DNA from 4 places in the Bacillus coreaensis genome. Region 1 is predicted to be linked to each of the others. Evidence: riboswitches for the same ligand, from Rfam matches in the RefSeq annotation. Region 1 holds a riboswitch; each other region holds the start of a gene.
What was found. Region 1 has a riboswitch for cyclic di-GMP ahead of ACQ5H4_RS17685 (methyl-accepting chemotaxis protein). Riboswitches for the same ligand answer to the same signal wherever they lie in the genome.

Region 1 (4,735 bases):
GTGAAAAAAGTGTGAGAGAAAAACTTTATTCTAACTCGAATAAAAACGTGGAAAAAAGCGTGAGAAAAGCCCGAAAAAACGGGTTCTTTTCTTGTGGAAACGAGGGAAAAGTGGGGAAATAGAAAGACTTTATTATAACCAGCGAACGAAGGAATAGCGGGAAATTGAGTGGGAAATGAAAGGTAATTTTTAACTGCACATAGTAGAAATAAAAATAAGGAAAATTCATCATTTTTTGATTTTTTATTAAGGGTTAAGGTTTGAATTATTCCTCTTTGATATGCCATGAAAAACTTTTGAAAAAGAGTTATTGTAGTATAGTTGAATGAGACAAAGAGTATATTTGTGTCTCTATAAAAAAATACCGACTTTTAAACAAAATAACGTACCTTAAATAAAAATAGCATCCCAAAACCGAAGGTTTCCTGATCCGATTCAGAAGACCTTCGGTCTTTTTTTCTGAAAAAGAAAGGGAGAACAGGGAGAGGGGAAACAAGAGAAATGTCATGAAGAAAGGTGTGAGGAAAGCAAGATAAAACAGGGTTTCGCAACGGAAAAGAAGGAAGGGAAAGCATGAGCAAAAGTGGGAAAGGAAGCGGGTAAAACGATATGTAAACCTTAACTCTACTCCCCGTTATTTTTTTTCAAAATCTATGCACAGCTTATACACAAATGAGGAAAATGCATGAAAAAAGCAGGAACGTTTATTATTCTTTAGTCTGTAATGCTTATAAAATATCCTTCTACTACCATAATCTTTTTATCTAAGTTCCCAGAAGGTAAGAAGAAGGAATATCAATTACTTTATGTGATGGATTGCATGGCTAATATGTTTTCTATTTATTTTATTTTTATGGAATGTATTTGATGTTCCAAACCATGGTTTAGATAGAGCAGAACATCACTCTCTTTTATTTACTTGATGATCAAGGATTAACATATGATTTTATTGATAATAACCACTGTAGCTTGAATCGTAAGTGTTTTTGCTAATTCCTATACGTATTTCGCTTTTAGAAATGTATAATACTTCTTTCTTTGCTTCTTTTTGGGGCTCAGTGGCTAATATTTTTTAAGACAAGTATTGATTCTGATACATTCAAATATTAATGCTTTTTGTAATCTCTAATTATGAGTTCTTAGAGAGGAGTGAGTATGAGAATATACTATGTGTAATAGAAAAAGAGGTAGACAATCATACTGAATTGAAGTCTTCATACTTAATTAAGTATGCCATGATTGAGGCTGTAAATAATGCAGTTGAACATGGCGGTTTTCCTGTAAACATACAGTTTCTTACCAGTAAAAAGGAGTTTGGTTTTAAAGTCAGTGACAATGGTCGAGGTTTTCTTATAGAGGAGAAGATAAAACTAATTAATGATAAGGGGTTAGATATTCTTCTAACAGACTGTCTATATGAAGAACGAGGTAGAGGGATTTATATGATATATAAGATTGCAAATAGGGTAATTTATAACAAAAAAGGGAACTCGATAACTGTATTATTTCAGAAAATTGAACCTCTAAATTGAAATTAGTAATGTGTTGTAAATCACATCCTTTATTTGAAATATGTTTATAATAAACAATGGAAAGTATTGGTGTCTTTTGTACACAGTGGAAAAAATGTCACAGAATATCCACTTGAAAATAGTAAAATAATACTATATATTTTTCAAAGTAATAAAGGGGCAAATCTATTGAAAAATAGAGACGCAAAACTATAGGGGTTAAGGGCATAAATAGTCTAAGTCAGCCAGTTGCAAAAAAACCCTTCTTTTATTATTAAAAGAAGGGTTTTTTATAAAGGAGATATGTTGTGAAGTTTATATATATTCAATGTTGGTAAAGGTAACTATGATTTTAATATAACCAATAATATTCGATTGAAAAAATTAAAGATATAACTGAGATAGTTGGTACGCCTAATTATGTTAGTTGTATCTGAAGGAAGAGGTAATTTAATAACAATATTGGATCACGAAAAACTATCTGAGGTTATTTGAGTTATGTGATGAATGCTATCACTCTGAAGGTACTGAAATGGAGAGAAAGAAATGAAAATTAATATAAGCAGGAAATTAATATTAGGATTTTCTACTGTCTTATTATTACTGGCAACAGTTTCAATAATAGCGTATGTACAATTTACAATAGTTGATAAAAATTATAAAAATGTTATCGAGGATAGCTTCAAGAAGACAAAGCTGATCAGTGAAATGGAAAATACCATACTTAAAGAGCAGATATACTTACGTGGTTATTTAGTAAACAGTAATACAGAAACTCTCCAAAAATTTCAGGAATCATCACAAAATTTTTCCGAAGTAGTAGAAGAATTTCTAAGTTTTAATGTAAGTAACGAAGCGAAGGAAATAGTTAATGAGTTTGTAGCCGTAGAAAAGGAATACACTCAATTAGCTAATGAACTAATTGTTTTAAAAGATGAGAATAAGAATGATGAAATTACACAATTAATGGTAGAAAAGGGAAATGGATTAGCAACTAAAATTACGGAGGTTGGAGATAAAGCACGTTTATTTCAAGAGACAAGTACGACAGAGACAAGCAACAAACTTTCAGAGGACACAAAAACGAGTAAAATGCTTATTGTTATTATAAGCAGTATAGCTCTTGTTTCAGGTCTTTTCATAGCTTTATACATTAGTAGAAATATATCTTTACCTGTTCAAAAAATCTCAAAATCTGCAAAAAAAATTGCAGATGGTGATCTACTAATTGATGAAATAAGGGTTAGAAATAGAGATGAAATAGGGGATCTGACAGATTCCTTTAATCTGATGGTAAATAATTTAAGAGAGCTAATTTTCAAAGTTAGCAACACATCGGAAACTGTAGCGTCATCTGCTGAAGAGTTAATGGCAAGTGCTGAACAAACAAGTTCAGCTATAACTTCAATCACAACTGCTATACAAGAAGTGGCAAGTGGAGCGGAAGTACAGGGGAGTTCTACAAGAGAAAGTGCGAAATTAGTGTCCGAAATGTTAAATGGAGTCAAGCGTCTATCAGTTACTTCTACAAATGTTGCAGATTCAACTTCAGAAACAGCAATTCAAGCAAATACAGGAAATGAGATGCTACAAAAAGTAGTAGTACAAATGGAGTCTATAAATAATTCAACAAACGAAACAAATAAAGTGATTAGGGAATTAGATAGTAACTCTAAGCAAATAGGAGATATTATTGGTGTGATTACAGGTATAGCTGACCAAACAAACCTGTTGGCATTGAATGCGGCCATTGAATCGGCGAGGGCAGGAGAACATGGGAAGGGATTTGCAGTTGTAGCAAATGAAGTTAGGAAATTAGCAGAACAATCAAGACTTTCAGCAAGCCAAATTGCAAACTTAGTTCAGCTTATTCAAAGCGATGTTGTGCGGGCAGTAGATATGATGAATAATGGAACGAGTGAAGTAACTAAAGGAAGGGTTTTAGTTGAAGATACAGGAAAAGCATTTGGAATGATTATAACTGCTATTGAAAATGTGAGTGCTGAAATACAGGAACTATCTAATGTATCTGAACAAATGTCTACAAGTATGGAACAAGTAAATGCATCCATTGATCAGGTCATCCAAATTTCAAAACAATCCATTGATAATACTGCTGAAATAGCCTCTGTATCAGAAGAACAATTAGCAACGGTGGAAGAAGTAACATCGTCAGCTTCAAACTTATCAAATATGGCTGAGGATTTAAGAGAATTGATAAGGGGCTTTAAGATATAGTTTTATAGTAATAAATGTAATAGTATAGGGGGGATTTTAGAAGATAATCAATCTTCCCCCAGCCAGACGAAAAAAGGTTAGGAGAAGAATTAAATGGAGGTCAAATATATAACACCTGATCAGTTTAGCTATTTCTTGAAATTGGCTGATGCAGTTTGCATTACGGATATTGATCATACTATTTTAGAAGTAAATAATAAATATCTCACTATGACAGGATATACGAAGGAGGAGGTAAGGGGGCGTAATGCTGGTTTTTTAAAATCGAATTTAACTTCTCCATCTATTTATAGGGAAGTAAAGGATACGTTAAAACAGCTAAAATCTTGGTCAGGAGTATTTGTTAATAAAAAGAAATGTGGTAATTTATGGCATTCTCATATTACTATTTCTCCGATAGAGATAGAGAATCGTGTATATTTTATTGGAGTTTTTAGGGAATTAGAACAATTAAATCAAGGTACATATCTTAGTGAAAGTCAAAGGTTAAAAACCAAAAGAGAAATATTAAAAACAATGGCTATCTCATGCGAAATACACGATCCTGGAATTGAAAATCATCTATTAAGAGTACAAAAACTCTGTGAATCCCTTCTACAAAAAATACAAGAAAGAAATGTCCAAGCACATTATGATCCTTCATATTTCACAGATATTGTTTATACAAGTATATTGCATGATATTGGAAAGGCTGGTATTCCAGAGAGTATCTTATATAAGCCTCGGAGTTTAAATAGTTATGAAAGAGATATTATTGAGTTTCATCCAAAATTTGGTGTGGAAATATTGAGTAAAATTTCAATTGATATAAATAATAGCTTTACAAAAAGTCTTGAAATTGCAAAAAATATAATAATGTATCATCACGAGAAGTGGGATGGATCAGGTTATCCATTTAGGTATAAGGGAATGCAAATTCCTTTTGAAGCAAGAGTAGTAGGAATAGTTGATGTCTTTGATGCATTAACCAGTAGAAGAGCATATAA
Region 2 (4,735 bases), on a different contig from region 1:
CTTCTAAAATATCTAAAGCATCGCGAATTCCGTAGCTATAGTGGGTCCAGGCACCAGCATTAATAATCACTGCATCGACTTTTTCACGATAGGCTTGATGAATGCGATCTACCATCTCTCCCTCACAGTTCGTTTGGAATGTTTCAAGTTCTAGATCTAACTCTTCTGCTAACTTTTTCATGTTTTCATTAATTTCATCTAGGGTAATCGTTCCATACACCTTCGGATTACGTTTTCCAAACATATTAAGATTCACACCGTTTAGCATAAGCACCTTTTTCATCATAGATTCCCTCTTCCTCTTGCTCATTATTTCACAAACTTGTTTATACGACTATTCTAAAACAGACAATCCATAAATACCAATCGGTTTTTTGGTGAGATCTATAGGCTTACCCTATGAAAAATAAAAAAAAGAGTCTTAGTTAAGTGAATTTCTTTCAATATAACTTTTAAACTTTTCCACTACAGGTGATAGGTAACGATTCTTTACACTCGCCATGTAGATAATTTGTTCTGGGAGCGGCTCCTGAAAAGGTAGAACTTTAATGTCAAACAGGTCTAAGGTGGAGGATCGCGGAAGGATTCCCACTCCTTGTTTGGCTGCCACTAAGCCCACCAATGCCGTATCTTCTGCTACTTCACAAGATATATATGGAGTGATCCCGGCATCCGTAAATAATTGATCGATTACGGGACGAAATAGACTTTTCTTGTTAAAACAAATGAATTTTTCCTCAGCAATATCCATTAATTCCACGGAATCCTTGGATGCTAACGGATGATCTTTATGAGTGATGAGTACAATATCTCTCTTCATTAATGGAATAAAATCAATTTCTGGTTCATGTTCCGCATACGTACAAAAAGCAAGGTCATAATTTTCTTCCTTTAAGCCTTGGATGATATTCTGTGTGGTTCCTTGAATACAAGAAAAGGTTACTTGTCCGCCCTCATTTTCTTCCATAAAAGACTGAATAATCGATGGGACAAAATCGGCTCCTAAGGAGAAAATGAATGCTAAGTCAATGATACCCGTATTGGCATTGGTGAGCTTTTGAAGATTCCTTTCACCCTTTTCAAGCTCCTCTAATCCATTTTCCACATAGGTTAAAAAATAGTGGCCGTATTTGGTCAGCTTAATATTTCGACCAACCTTTTCAAATAACTTGATACTTAATTCTTTTTCAAGCTCGCCGATTGCCTGGCTAAGACTTGGTTGTGTGATATATAGCTGAGCGGCTGCTTTTGTATAATGCTGTGTTTTGGCTAGCACACGAAAATATTGTAAATGTTTCAGGTTCATAAACAGAGCCCTCCCTGTTTCCAAGCTTTAAACAAAGTATATGATGTTTTTTAGGTAAGAAAAAGGACTGAATATGAACAAAAAAGCACTCTTTGAGTGCTTTCTTTTGTTCTTTATTTCATGGTTTTCCAGCTTCCCACATGGTGGATTGCCAGTCCCTTATATCCAAGAGTGGTTCCGTAATGGGAGGCAACCAAATCAAGCTGCTCATTCATGTAGGCTTCCCCTTCTTCAAAAAAGGAAATTATATCGCCTTCGTCTGTTGCACCTGTTTCTACACCGATGACTAATGCCTTATTGTGTTTGCCGGCAAAGGCTATTTCATTTTTGACGATTTCAATGATAGCTGGGGCGGTATCACGGTAGGCCATAATCGTTACACTATTCGTTTTTGTAATAACCCACTCTGCTAGATTTCCTTTGCCAAACGTATTGTTGTAAGACACTTCATCAAACCAGAATGGCAGGTCGGCTTCAAGAGGTAGTTTTAATGTGTCAGCAGAGGCACTCGCTTTAGTTATTAATTCTTGATAACTTTTAACAGTTGCCGCTCGTTTCGTATTCCAACCGCTATATAAGTAAGGCTCTACATCTAAATGAATACCCGTAAATTTTTGAGAAGCGGTTGACCCAGCTTGATAGGTTTTTAACCAGTTCATTAACGCATCTTGATTTCGATATCCTTTTGGAGCTACCCAGCTTGGTGCTCCGTCTAGAGCATATACTTTTATCCCTTTTACTGATGCCTTCGTAGTAAAGCTACGGTACACATTCATTGGGATATCACGATCGATTTGTACATAGACTTTGTTGATTTGCTTTTGTTCGAGAAAGCTTATTGTTCCCTCTTCATCACTAACAATTTCCCACGGATTCCATAGCCAGGTGGAGCGATCTACAGTAGAAGCACTCATTTTTGATCCAAAGCCTCCTATTGAAAAAAGCAACACAACAATCATTGATACTACTAGCTTTTTCATTTCAAGTTCCCCCATTCTGCCAGCCGAGGCTCACAAAATGAGACCTGGCAACCTGACAACCATTCGCTAGATCAAGCGATTAGGCTCACGGCTTTGCGTCCTTCCCTTTCGGAGAAGTTTGCCTTTTACAGTTTTTCTTTTATTATACTTTATTAAAACCAACTTTTGTCTCAGGTATTTTTACCCAATCAGCAATTTTCTTAATCTTTTTATAATGAAGAAAGATAGAACTCCGATGAAGGCAATGTACAACTCAATAATCCATAAGCTTTTGATGTATCCAGTTTGGTAGAAGGCTAAAGGAAAATCAATTGCCGCATGAGCGATAATTGCGAGCAGTACGTATTGGAACTTCTTTTTAATGACCGCTAGTAAAACAAGTAAAGTGAAAGCGATTTGCATAAAGAGAGCAAAGAAACGCTCTGGTATTCCCCATAGGTAGTGAGAAACTCCTTGATTTAATAATGTTTCTTTAATGGTTGCTGCTTGATCACTCGGAAGACTAGCTCCGATAGAGGCATCAAATGTACCTGCATTGATCATCGTTGCAAAGAGAAGGAATGGTACAACCGTTGAAAGGGCAATAACTACGGCTTCAATGCCACCCCAGCCTACCCCGAAAGACAGCCCACCTTTGTAATCCTGATATTTTTTCAACAGCCAGATAAATAAGATATAGCGCCCTACTTCCTCAAATATCCCTGCCGCAAAACCGCCGTATAATCCAAATAACCATGGATGTTCCGCATAGTTTGGAAAATTGGTTATGGCTGCAACATGAAGAAGTTTCTCTAATACTTGAGTGATAATAACAAACCCGATGCTACCTATTATTAACGGCTTGAGTGAAATTCCTACCTGTTTTTTTGTTATTAGAATGGCGTTAGTAAATAGAAGAATGGAAAAAATAATAACTGCGACCATGCTTAAGATTGTTGCATTGCTAATCATCGTAAATCCCCCCTTGTTTTTATTATCATTATTGATAATGATAATATTAAAGTAAGAGTTATATTCTGTCAATGGGGTTTTGTTCTTTTTTCCAATTAAAAAAGCACCTCTTTAATGAAGTGACCCCATAAAGTTAGACATTTATTTCATCAGGCAACTCTTAAGGTCTGAGTCCGAGTCCGGTATTGTACCGGACTCAGACCTTTTAATTTGGCTTTAATCCTTTTGTTATTGTAGTAATCAATATATTCTTCTAATTCAATTTTAAAATGTTCTACACTTTCAAACTCTTGAGTATATAAAAATTCCGATTTTAGAATGCCGAAAAAGTTCTCTATTACTGCGTTATCGTAACAGTTTCCCTTACGTGACATACTTTGTGTAATCTCATTTTCTTTTAAAGCTTTTTGATATTGGGGCATCTGATAATGCCAGCCTTGGTCTGAGTGGATTAGTAATTTGTGTCCATCTGTCAGTCTTTCAAATGCCTTTTTCAACATCTTTGATACAAGAGAATATCTTGGTTTTGATTCGATAGTATAGGCTATAATTTCTCCATTAAATAAATCTAACATCGGTGACAAGTACAGCTTTTCACCAAACAATTTAAACTCAGTAATATCTGTAACCCATTTTTCATTCGGGCTTTCAGCCTTGAAGTTACGGTCAAGTATATTGGGTGCTATCTTACCAACCTTCCCTTTATAAGAACGATATTTCTTCATTCGAACAATACTTTTTAGCCCTAACTCTTTCATGAGGCGTTGGACTTTTTTGTGATTAACGTTATGTCCTTGGTTCTTTAGCTCATCCTTAATACGACGATAACCATATCGCCCTTTGTGATCATGATAGATTGCTTGAATCATGATTTTTAATTCTATATCTTTGTCTGGTCGGCTAAATAGCTTCACGTAATAATAGTATGTACTACGTGGAATATCTGCTAATTTAAGTAAACCTTTTAATGGAAATTCATTCCTTAGTTCATACACTACTTTCGCTTTGTCTTGCTTTGTAATGCTTCCTTGTTCTGAACTAAGGCATTCAACTTTTTTAAGTATGCATTCTCCATACGTAACCGTTCTATTTCTTCTTGTAGTGCTTCTACAGATCCTTCAACAGGTATAGCTTTCTTAGTTTTCTTCTTCATAGTTAAACGCCCCTTTTTTTTGGATTGAAGGGCGTCCACTCCTTCTGACTCGAATTGCAATCTCCATTTACGGATTAAACCAGGAGATGAAATCCTAAAAATAGCCGCTGTTTCATTTGGTGACGTCCCATTATCATTCATATAGTTAAGTACGTCTAGTTTAAACTGCGCGGAGTAACTTGTATAGGATTTAGTAAATGCTTCAGCACCGTTTTGTTCATATTGCCTAACCCAGTTCATAACTACACTTTTATTTGCCCCTATTGATTCTCCGATGTTAGCATGACTACCTTGTCCCTCTAGATAGCGTTTAACAGCTAATAATTTATCTTCTGATGTAAATTT
Region 3 (4,735 bases), on a different contig from region 1:
CTTCATAGATTTCACCGGTAAATACATCAATAATTTTGCCATTTTTTATGACAAGGTCAGCCTCCATTTTCCCTGAAGCTGCTTCAATACGTTGTTTTAGTCTGTTTTTGTCCATACTCTCCTCCTAGAGTGTCTATAAGAGACTAGTATTCTGTTTTGTCAGATGATACTTCCCACATTTTAAACGGTAGATTGTACTGCTCAACCGTAATTTGATTCATCATAATCGTTCTGTTTTCAATTGGCAAGCTAATTTCTTCATAAATAAAGTGGTCATCAAAGCCAATTTGAGCCGCTTCCTCTTTCGTACAAGCATAATAAACTGCCTTTGGTCTCGCCCAATAAATCGCTCCGATGCACATCGGACATGGCTCACAGCTTGTATAAATCTCACAATCTGTTAATTGAAAGCTACCTAAATAGGAGCATGCCTCACGAATCGCTTGAACCTCAGCATGGGCAGTAGGGTCATTGCTGCTCGTGACCTCATTTTTTCCTTTTCCGATAATTTTCCCGTCTTTAATTACAATTGCCCCAAAAGGACCACCATGATTACTTAACACATTCTCACAAGCTAACTTAATCGCTTCATTCATAAAAAATACTTTTTCCAAAAAAATCACCTTTTCCGATGTTGTGAATGTTTGTGTAAAAAACTAACCTTTGTAAAAAGGTTAGTTTTTTGGGGTTGGAGGGATAAAGAAGGTTCATATAATAGGTGGGTATATTTCTTTATTATATGTATGTTTGAATATTCTGTCTGTTATGTTGTAACATTTTTTAACAATAAAAAAGCTCTTACCTGGAAAAGGTAGGAGCAACTTGTCAGATTATTTACTTAGAACGTAGTCTCTTGATAGCTTTTACGAGTAAGATGATATATCCAATCATGATCCCATAACCAATCAGAAGAATAAGCATAGGCACATATTCGGGAGTAGTCCCAGAATCGGTAGACATGCCAGCCAAGAACAAAGGCATGATTGGAAGCATGATGACACCTGGTCCCATTCCAAGTACCGGTAAGGCACCGATCCCAATGACTACCCATGGCCAAATAGGTTTTTTCTCTTGAGGAGTCGGATCTAGATTTGTTTCAATGACAGTGTATTTTGCTTTATATTCGTTATATTTCTTAATGGCTGTCCAAGCTCTCTTCATTCCCCATAGCAAAACAACAATCATGCAAACACCAATTGTAAAGAAAATGATGGAGATAGAAGTTACGATTTCTAGTTGTCTGATTTGCATAAAAAGTGTTAACAGTATACCGGGTAAAGAGAAAACGATAAAAAGGCCACCCAAAATAAGAACAACCCAAGCCCAAATAGGTTTTTGTTGATATGGTTGAGACATATGTGATCCCCTTTTTAATAGAATAAGTGATATTTTCTTCCTATTATAATGGGTAAAAAGGGAAAAATGTTACTTTGTTTTATTAATAATGGAAGAATTTATTTGAGGAAGATTATGATACCAAATAGGTATAAGGAACTATTTAATGGTTGCTCCTGTTATTAATTGGAATTGCTATTTCTGAAAAATAAAGATGATAAATGAGGAAATTGAAGATACTGCTCTGTATGGGAAAATAGTATAGAAAATGGTGTTTTTAAATAATGTTTAGCCAACATTTCCTAATAGTAAATTTACATAAAACCTCTTTTTTTTTCATTTTTTTTAGTGTAGACTACTAGTAAATAAGTAATGTTTATCACAGAGTCTTTTTCATTAGATAAGGGCGCGAAGAAATATGACTTGTACGTGGGCACCTGAGTCATATCGAGCGATTGGTGCAACCGACCTTTACAACTACATTCTATAGAATGAGCTGTAAAGGTCTTTTTATTCCCAAATTTAAGAACAAGCTCTCGAAAAAACATAAAAATTAAAAGGGGGACCTTTCTTCATGTTAAAATCATTAAAGAAGAAAATGAAAGACCAAGCGGGTTTAACACTGATTGAACTACTTGTTGTTATTGTTATTTTGGGGATTATTGCTGCTGTTGCTTTACCGATGGTAACAAGCAACAAAGATAAGGCAGCAAAAAACACAAACTTGCAAAATATTGCTATATTAGAGGATGCTGTTAATCGATATAATACACTAAATACGACTGCCATAACTTCACTAGAAACTTTAACGGTTGCTGAATCAGGAACTAGTAATATAGGCGGTAAATACTTAGAGTCTTTACCTGAGGTTAAAACCTTTAATGGGTGTAGTGGTTCTTTTGTATTATCTGGGACAGATGTACAAATTAAGAACGGAACAACTAATAACACTGCTGCATGCACGCAATAATTATTTTATATAGGCTGTCGCGTCTCTTAAAGACGACGGCAGCTTTATTTTTACTAACTTTAGCAATAATAAAGGGGCTGTAAATATGTTTATATTTGATCTTTTTATTATTATAATGTCCCTACTTTTCGGTAGCTTCTTCAACGTAGTAGCTATCCGCCTACTAAAAAAAGAATCCATCTCCTATCCTCCATCCCACTGTACCTCCTGTAACCACAGGCTAGGTTTCTTTGACTTATTTCCTCTATTTAGTTATCTGTTCTTAAAAGGTCGTTGTCGTTATTGTAAAGAAGAAATATCTCCTCTATATCCATTAGGAGAAGCTATGACTGCAAGTATATTTTTTGTGGTTTACAAAGAAATAGGCCTTACGTCAGAACTAGTACCTGCAATCCTATTATCAACTTTACTAATTCTTTCTGTGTTAACAGACATTCGTGAGAAGTTAATCTTAGACGTAATTACTCTACCTAGTATTGTGGTTCTTGTCATTGTCCGTTTCTTCATCGGGGAAGATCCATTTTTATCTTACATACTAGGCGGTTTGATAGGCTTTGGTTTGCTCTTGTTGCTTGCAGTAGTCAGTAAAGGCGGCATGGGTGGCGGTGACATTAAGCTATATGCAGCTATTGGAGTGGTACTCGGCCCAGCACTTACTGTAATGAGCTTGGTTTTAGCCTCATTCGTTGGAGCAGTTGTAGGAATACTATTAATCGCTTTGAAAATTGTTAAACGAAAAGAACCGATTGCCTTTGGGCCTTCGATTATGATTGGAACATTAGTGGCATACCTGTACGGAGAGGATATTTGGACCTGGTACAGCTCACTACTCCTATAAGGGGCAGATAAAAATGAACAACGAAAAGGGAGTCACATTAATTGAATTATTGATCTCTGTCGTTATTGCGGGCATGGTGATTGTTCCGTTGCTCCTAATCATGACGGGTTCTTTTACCAGGACAGTAGAGCAAGGGGAAGACACGCAGTTGAACTATTATGGTCAACAGATCATGGAAATTATTCGTGAAAAAGGGTACAAAAGTGGTAACTCCCCTACACAATATTATTGTCAAAAAGATCAGGGATGTGTCACCACTACCATAGCTAACTATGATGCAAAAGTTACGATCACAGCGAAACCGGTTATGTATAGTGCGATTGAGTTCTTTGAAATAACAGCAAAAGTAGTATCTAATGACTCCTCTAGTCTAGAGCTTGTCACGGTGGTGAAAAAGCAGTGAGAAATGAAAAAGGTGTAACCCTAATTGAATTACTCATTGTCATTTTAATTATGGTAAGTATCTCAGCACTGGCCTTCTCATTGTTTAGCTATGGCACAAATATGGAACGAACGGTAGCGAAAGAAAATGAACTACAGCGTGAGGCCCGTTTTATTATGGAAACGATCTCGAATACGGTAAGAGATGGACAAGAGATTAGTAGTAAAATCGTTTATTCAAATGGCGAAATAAAGCTTGTATCAGGGCCCGTTTTATCTAAGAATGTTAAGAGCTATACGGTTACTGAACAGCTAGTAGAAGGTGGAACGAAAAAACGGTACAAAGTGATACTTATATTAGAAAAAGATGGTCACGAGTATAAAGTTTCAACAGAAGTCTTTAATGACGCTCAAAAACGAGTAAGGTATTAAGTGGTCGATGGGGGGATCAATATGATTCAAAGATTAAAAGAAAACGAATCAGGGGCAGCGTTAATGATTGTCCTCTTTATTGTTATCCTTGTTAGTATCGTGGGAACAGCCATGTTATCAACCACTACGTATGGCCTTCAGAATGTTGTTAAAACAAAAAAGGAACAAGAGGAATTTTATCGGGCTGAAGGTGCGATTGAAATAGTCTTGTCTGAAATGACCAATTATAAAAATGCTAGCACTGGGAACAGTGGTCCTTTTGCCTATTTGAGGGATATGACAAATAATACGAATTCTTATCAAATTGGTGGAAGAAATGTACAGGTAAAAGTTACATCTAATCCAATAAACATAAGTTCCATTACCCCAAATTCAAATGTGCAAACGGTGAAAGTAAGCCTTGAAGCAAGCTATTCTAATTCAAATCAGTCTAAAATTGCTCGATATATGGAGTTTGATGTAAATGTCAGTGCAGATGCATTAACAAAAACAAAAACAGCTTATGGTTATGTCTCTCCTGGACATTTTATTGATAAAGATCAATTTGCAGATGGTCTTAGGACTTACATTGCATCTATCGATTATAACAAGGTTATATCAGAGTTAGGGATTAATTGGAGTAGCTATACTGATACAATTGGACCGAATGATATTAAAAAGGGTGATGTATATACTTTTCCAAAAGGGATCACAAAGTTTTCTCAAATCTCGATAAATGGTGGGGGAGAAACAATAATTATTCCTAAAGGAGCTATTGTTTATGTGGAAGATATATCGAT
Region 4 (4,735 bases), on a different contig from region 1:
AACACATGTTCCCCTCTACCTCCGACAAGGGCGGTGATTCCTCCTGTAGCGGGGGCGATAAAGGCTGCCCCACTTTGAAGCAGCTGATCAGACGTACTTTCAGGAAATAGGCTATTATCGTCATACACTTCTTCAGCCGCATTTTGAATGACTGGATTTAGTTCTGTATAAATTCTTAGACCACCTGAAAGAATCTCGTTTTCAGTTAGTTCATATTGTTCAATCGCTTCTGCAATGATATGGTCAACATAATAAGGGTATTTCCCTTTATAACCATCGATTTTTTTTCCTTCTAAAACGATTGTCTGTTCTTTTGCCTCGTTTCGTTCCGCTTCCGTAATATAGCCTTCTTCTTCCATAAGTGATAAAACAAGATCTCTTCGTTCTACCGATCGGTCCATATCCTTAAATGGAGACAAAATGGACGGGGCTTTTATTAATCCCGCTATCATAGCTGATTCCCCAAGAGTTAATTCACTAACATCCTTTCCAAAGTACGTCTGGGCAGCACGTTGGATTCCCCATGCCCCTTCACCAAAGTAGATTTGGTTTAAATATCTCTCCATAATTTCATCTTTTGAATACTTTTGTTCAATTCTTTTTGTAATAATAAGTTCTTTAAACTTTCTAGTATATGTTCGTTCTTGTGTTAAAAAAGCATTTTTAGCTAGCTGCTGTGTTAATGTACTACCTCCAGCCACGATTTCTCCACTCAGGGTGTTTTTTATCAAAGCCTTCGCAATGGCAAAATAGTTAATTCCATCATGCTTATAAAACCTCTGGTCCTCTGTTGCAATCACCGCATGTACAACAGTGTCCGGTATTTTCTCAATACTAACGCCTTCAATATTAGATGATGCAATTTTACTTGCGACCTCTCCCCTTTGATCAAAAATGATGGTTGGTTGTGGTGCAGGTTCTTCTAACTTGCTCACGTCTGTTGTCCAGATTAAGATGTTAAAAATCATAAAGAAAACGAGAGCCATACCTATAATTGCCGAAAGTATCTTGATTTTTGCGCTCTTTGAAGTAAAGGCACTCCAAGAAAACTTTGAGGTCTTCCTTTGTTGTCGTCTTTCCATTCTTCCCACGAAAAATTCTCCCACCTTTTGCTTAAAAAGTTAACTATTATGTTATACCCGATTTAGTAAAAATAAAATATCTGGGTTATTTTATAAAAAACAGCTTGAAGGTTTATACTACTTCATTTCTGGATACTCCTCACAGTGAATTTTTACCTGTATATTAAAATCCTTCCCGATAGTAAGATAGAAGTAGGAAATATCCGATAAGGGCAAACTTATAGAAATATAAGGACGCAAAACTACAGGGGCTAAGGTCAAATGAACTATGCCTGCCAGTTACCGAAGAGAATGTAGGACTACAGGACTATTCTTCGGGACTAGTCCTTTTTGTTTCAATAAAAGTCTTATGGATAAAGATTACTAAATTTATTCCAGGGAGAAAAATGGATGAAAAGAAAATGGACCGCTCCACTCGTTATCTCAAGTATGTTTTTGTTTGGTAACTCTGTACTTGCCGAGGAAACCGCCGACAGTTACGATCCAGGAACAACGCCTGATCAATTTATCTATACCATTGATCGATTAGTAGAAGACATTCAACTATTCCTTGCATCTAATGGATCAGAAGAAACAGATTTACTCCTTCAATTTGCGGAAGAACGTATCGCAGAGGCAAAGGCCATGTCCGAAGAAGAAAAACAAGTATTTGTTCAAGAAGCTATTGAAGACTATCTAAAAATACTTACAGATGCTGAAGAAACAATTGCTGAAATGATAATAAATGAAGAGATGAATGAGGAACAGGTTTTAGAATTAGATGAAAAGCTTGAAGATTCAATTGAATTAAATGAAGAAGTTGGCGAACTACTAGATGAAAGCTTACTAGAAGACGTTGAGGAGAAACAACAAGTTCTAGCCAAACTCCCTTCGATTGTAAATGCACTTGATGAAACAAAAGTAAAAGAGTTACGTGATTCCGGTTTGGGATATGGCCAAATTGTACAGGTATTTATCCTAGCTAATGCAACAGATAAGACCGTTGAGGAAGTTGGTGCTCTTTTTAATGGGGAAAACAAGGGATTTGGAGATGTTGCAAAGGAACTAGGCATCCATCCGTCTGAACTATCGAATGGAAAAAAGAAGGCTCCTAAACAAACCGTGTCCACTATAGAACAAGAGGAACAAATAAACCCAGATGTAGAAGGAACTGACGAAGAAAAGACAGAAACCGATGAAGTAAAGACAGAAGCAATTTCGGATAGCACTGAGGTTCAGTTAGCTTCTGTTGCAAAAAAGGAAAAATCTGTTCAGCAACCTTCAGAAGAACAACAAAAAGAAGAAACAAAACCCTTAGAAGAAGAACAACGCAAAGCAGCGGAAAAGCAAAAAGAAGAAGTAAATCGCTTAGCAGAAGAACAGCGTAAAGCTGCCGAAAAGCAAAAAGAAGAAGCCAAACGTCTAGCGGAAGAACAGCGTAAAGCTGCCGAGAAGAAAAGAGAAGAAGCCAATCGTCTAGCGGAAGAACAGCGTAAAGCTGCCGAGAAGCAAAGAGAAGAAGCGAAACGTCAAGCCGAGCAACAAAGCAAAAGTAACGAAAAGAACAAAGATTAATCTGTCAGCCACTGATTATTCAGTGGCTACTTTATTTTTTGTCAAATGAAAAAGCAGTGAAAATTCACTGCTTTTACCAACCCACTTATTTCTGTCCATGATTATTCTGATGATTTTGTTCTGTTTCACCTGAAGTACTTACAAGCCCATAACCTGTTGAACTTATTTCTAATTTTTGCTCGTTCTCTTCACTAATAGATAAAAGGCTTTTGTACTCATTGTTTTCTTTCGTCATGATGTGCCTCCAAATCTTAATATGTTTATATAGTGCGTCATAAGAAAAAGTTTATGACATGAGAGTCGAAAAATCAGAAACTTTCGCGTCATAAGTTATGCAAAAAGAGCATGAACTTTAATAGTTCCATGCTCCCCACAAACTTTTTTAATAATTAAACCGACTTCTTGAACCAACAATAACTAAAATTGCCGGAATGGTACAAATAATCATACCTAAAAAGGCAAGATTCGGGGAAATCTCATACAAGAATCCACCTATCAGTGTTAATACAGCGGTGCTTAAGCTTAAAGCAATCGCAGAATAAATTCCTTGAGCATTTGGAATTTGTTCCTTTGGTAGATTCTTAGTGATATAAGTAATAAACGCGTAATGTGCCACTCCAAAGGATAAAGCATGTAAACCTTGAGAAAGAATAAATACCCAGATATTGGGGAACAAAAACAAAAGGATCCACCTTAAAGTAGAACCTGCTGCCGCTAGCAATAATAAGGAGGATGTATTCCATTTTTGAAACAAGGAATCTGCTTTCATAAAGTAAAAGATTTCAAAAATGACCGCTATGTTAATAATCAAACCGATATAATATTGATTCACTTGTAAGTCTTGTAAATAAATATATCCATAGTTGTAATAAGAAGCATGTGCTCCTTGTAATAACACAACAATGAGTAATACGATCGGAAAGCTTTTAACTTCTAATAATTTCTGGACAGATAATGCCCCTTTTCGATTTTGTTTGGATGGTGCCTCTAATAAAATAGGCGGTGTTGGTAAAAAAGACATAATTAGCATGAAACCAAGACCGACAAACATACTCCACAATATGGCTTGCTCTCCCCACTGCCCTGTTAACATACTAATAATAAAAACAGAGACAACAAATCCAATCGATCCGTATTTACGACTTTTTCCATAATGTATTCCATGTTGACTTACTAACACTGCCGCGGCACTTTCGACAGCAGGCAAAAGTGTCGGATAAACAGCACTAAATAGGATCGTTACAACGAATAAGGTTGTAAACGAAGAAGATGGAATATAAAGAACGGTGGAAATGAGTGAGATAACCGTCAAACTCAGAATTACCTTATGAGCACTTAAAAACCTTGACGCAAAAGGAAAAGCGAACAGCGTTGAAAGTCCTCTTGCCACTAATCCTACTCCCATAATTAGACTTGCTTCAGAAACGCTTAATCCTTTATCTTGTACGAGCCATCCTGTCCAATAGGGTAAGAATGCACCCCATGTAATAAAAAATACAAAGAAATTTCGTGAAAGCCAATGTTGTATATTCATTTTTATACCTCCGTGATTCTTGCATCATAACACGAACATACATACAATAATATGAGATATCTCATATTTTCTCGGAGGAATTTATGCAATTTTTAGTTGAACCTTTACGTAATTACTATCTTACACAATACCCAATAGAATCCTTGTTCTCCTTTCCCATCACACCTTATATACAAGTGTGTCAATTTGAACGAGGTGAATTTATCTTCAAAGAAGGCTCGTATCCTGAGTACTTATTTTATCTTATTGAGGGCAAAGCAAAGCTCTATGTGACACATGAGAATGGGAAAGTATCACTGATCAATTTTTTACAAGCCCCTACTTTTATGGGAGAAATTGAACTTTTAAATGAAGAACGTATATCCAAAGCGATTCAAACCGTCACGAAGGTTACTTGTCTTGCCATTCCCATTCAGGCTTGCAAAGAGAAGCTGCTCACGGACGCCATCTTCTTAAGGCATTTATGTATTTTTCTAAGTAAAAAAGCAACAACCATTTCCGCGAAGTATACCGAAAATCAGGTATATCCCTTAATTAACCGGCTCGCTGCTTTTATACTCGTTTC

Region 2: linked by a shared signal. The riboswitch ahead of ACQ5H4_RS16940 (amidase) and the one ahead of ACQ5H4_RS17685 (methyl-accepting chemotaxis protein) in region 1 are both predicted to bind cyclic di-GMP.
Region 3: linked by a shared signal. The riboswitch ahead of ACQ5H4_RS07775 (type II secretion system protein) and the one ahead of ACQ5H4_RS17685 (methyl-accepting chemotaxis protein) in region 1 are both predicted to bind cyclic di-GMP.
Region 4: linked by a shared signal. The riboswitch ahead of ACQ5H4_RS19425 (DUF5667 domain-containing protein) and the one ahead of ACQ5H4_RS17685 (methyl-accepting chemotaxis protein) in region 1 are both predicted to bind cyclic di-GMP.

What each region holds. Positions count from the first base shown of each region.
Region 1 covers NZ_JBOCCY010000013.1:76,217-80,951, reverse strand. Annotated here, with positions in the region: gene ACQ5H4_RS17690 (ATP-binding protein) at 1,110-1,532, shown strand; cyclic di-GMP riboswitch class I at 1,681-1,768, shown strand; gene ACQ5H4_RS17685 (methyl-accepting chemotaxis protein) at 2,058-3,749, shown strand; gene ACQ5H4_RS17680 (HD-GYP domain-containing protein) at 3,843-4,735, shown strand, end outside.
Region 2 covers NZ_JBOCCY010000012.1:43,807-48,541, forward strand. Annotated here, with positions in the region: gene aroQ (type II 3-dehydroquinate dehydratase) at 1-283, opposite strand, end outside; gene ACQ5H4_RS16935 (LysR family transcriptional regulator) at 422-1,306, opposite strand; gene ACQ5H4_RS16940 (amidase) at 1,420-2,286, opposite strand; cyclic di-GMP riboswitch class I at 2,330-2,419, opposite strand; gene ACQ5H4_RS16945 (YhfC family intramembrane metalloprotease) at 2,467-3,237, opposite strand; one part of gene ACQ5H4_RS16950 (IS3 family transposase) at 3,387-4,297, opposite strand; one part of gene ACQ5H4_RS16950 (IS3 family transposase) at 4,297-4,735, opposite strand, start outside.
Region 3 covers NZ_JBOCCY010000004.1:13,830-18,564, forward strand. Annotated here, with positions in the region: gene ade (adenine deaminase) at 1-115, opposite strand, end outside; gene ACQ5H4_RS07765 (nucleoside deaminase) at 144-614, opposite strand; gene ACQ5H4_RS07770 (hypothetical protein) at 835-1,356, opposite strand; cyclic di-GMP riboswitch class II at 1,731-1,814, shown strand; gene ACQ5H4_RS07775 (type II secretion system protein) at 1,910-2,305, shown strand; gene ACQ5H4_RS07780 (prepilin peptidase) at 2,421-3,143, shown strand; gene ACQ5H4_RS07785 (type IV pilus modification PilV family protein) at 3,157-3,546, shown strand; gene ACQ5H4_RS07790 (prepilin-type N-terminal cleavage/methylation domain-containing protein) at 3,543-3,956, shown strand; gene ACQ5H4_RS07795 (hypothetical protein) at 3,978-4,735, shown strand, end outside.
Region 4 covers NZ_JBOCCY010000017.1:29,285-34,019, forward strand. Annotated here, with positions in the region: gene ACQ5H4_RS19420 (transglycosylase domain-containing protein) at 1-1,082, opposite strand, end outside; cyclic di-GMP riboswitch class I at 1,284-1,369, shown strand; gene ACQ5H4_RS19425 (DUF5667 domain-containing protein) at 1,473-2,636, shown strand; gene ACQ5H4_RS19430 (hypothetical protein) at 2,722-2,871, opposite strand; gene ACQ5H4_RS19435 (3-phenylpropionate MFS transporter) at 3,019-4,170, opposite strand; gene yeiL (transcriptional regulator YeiL) at 4,254-4,735, shown strand, end outside.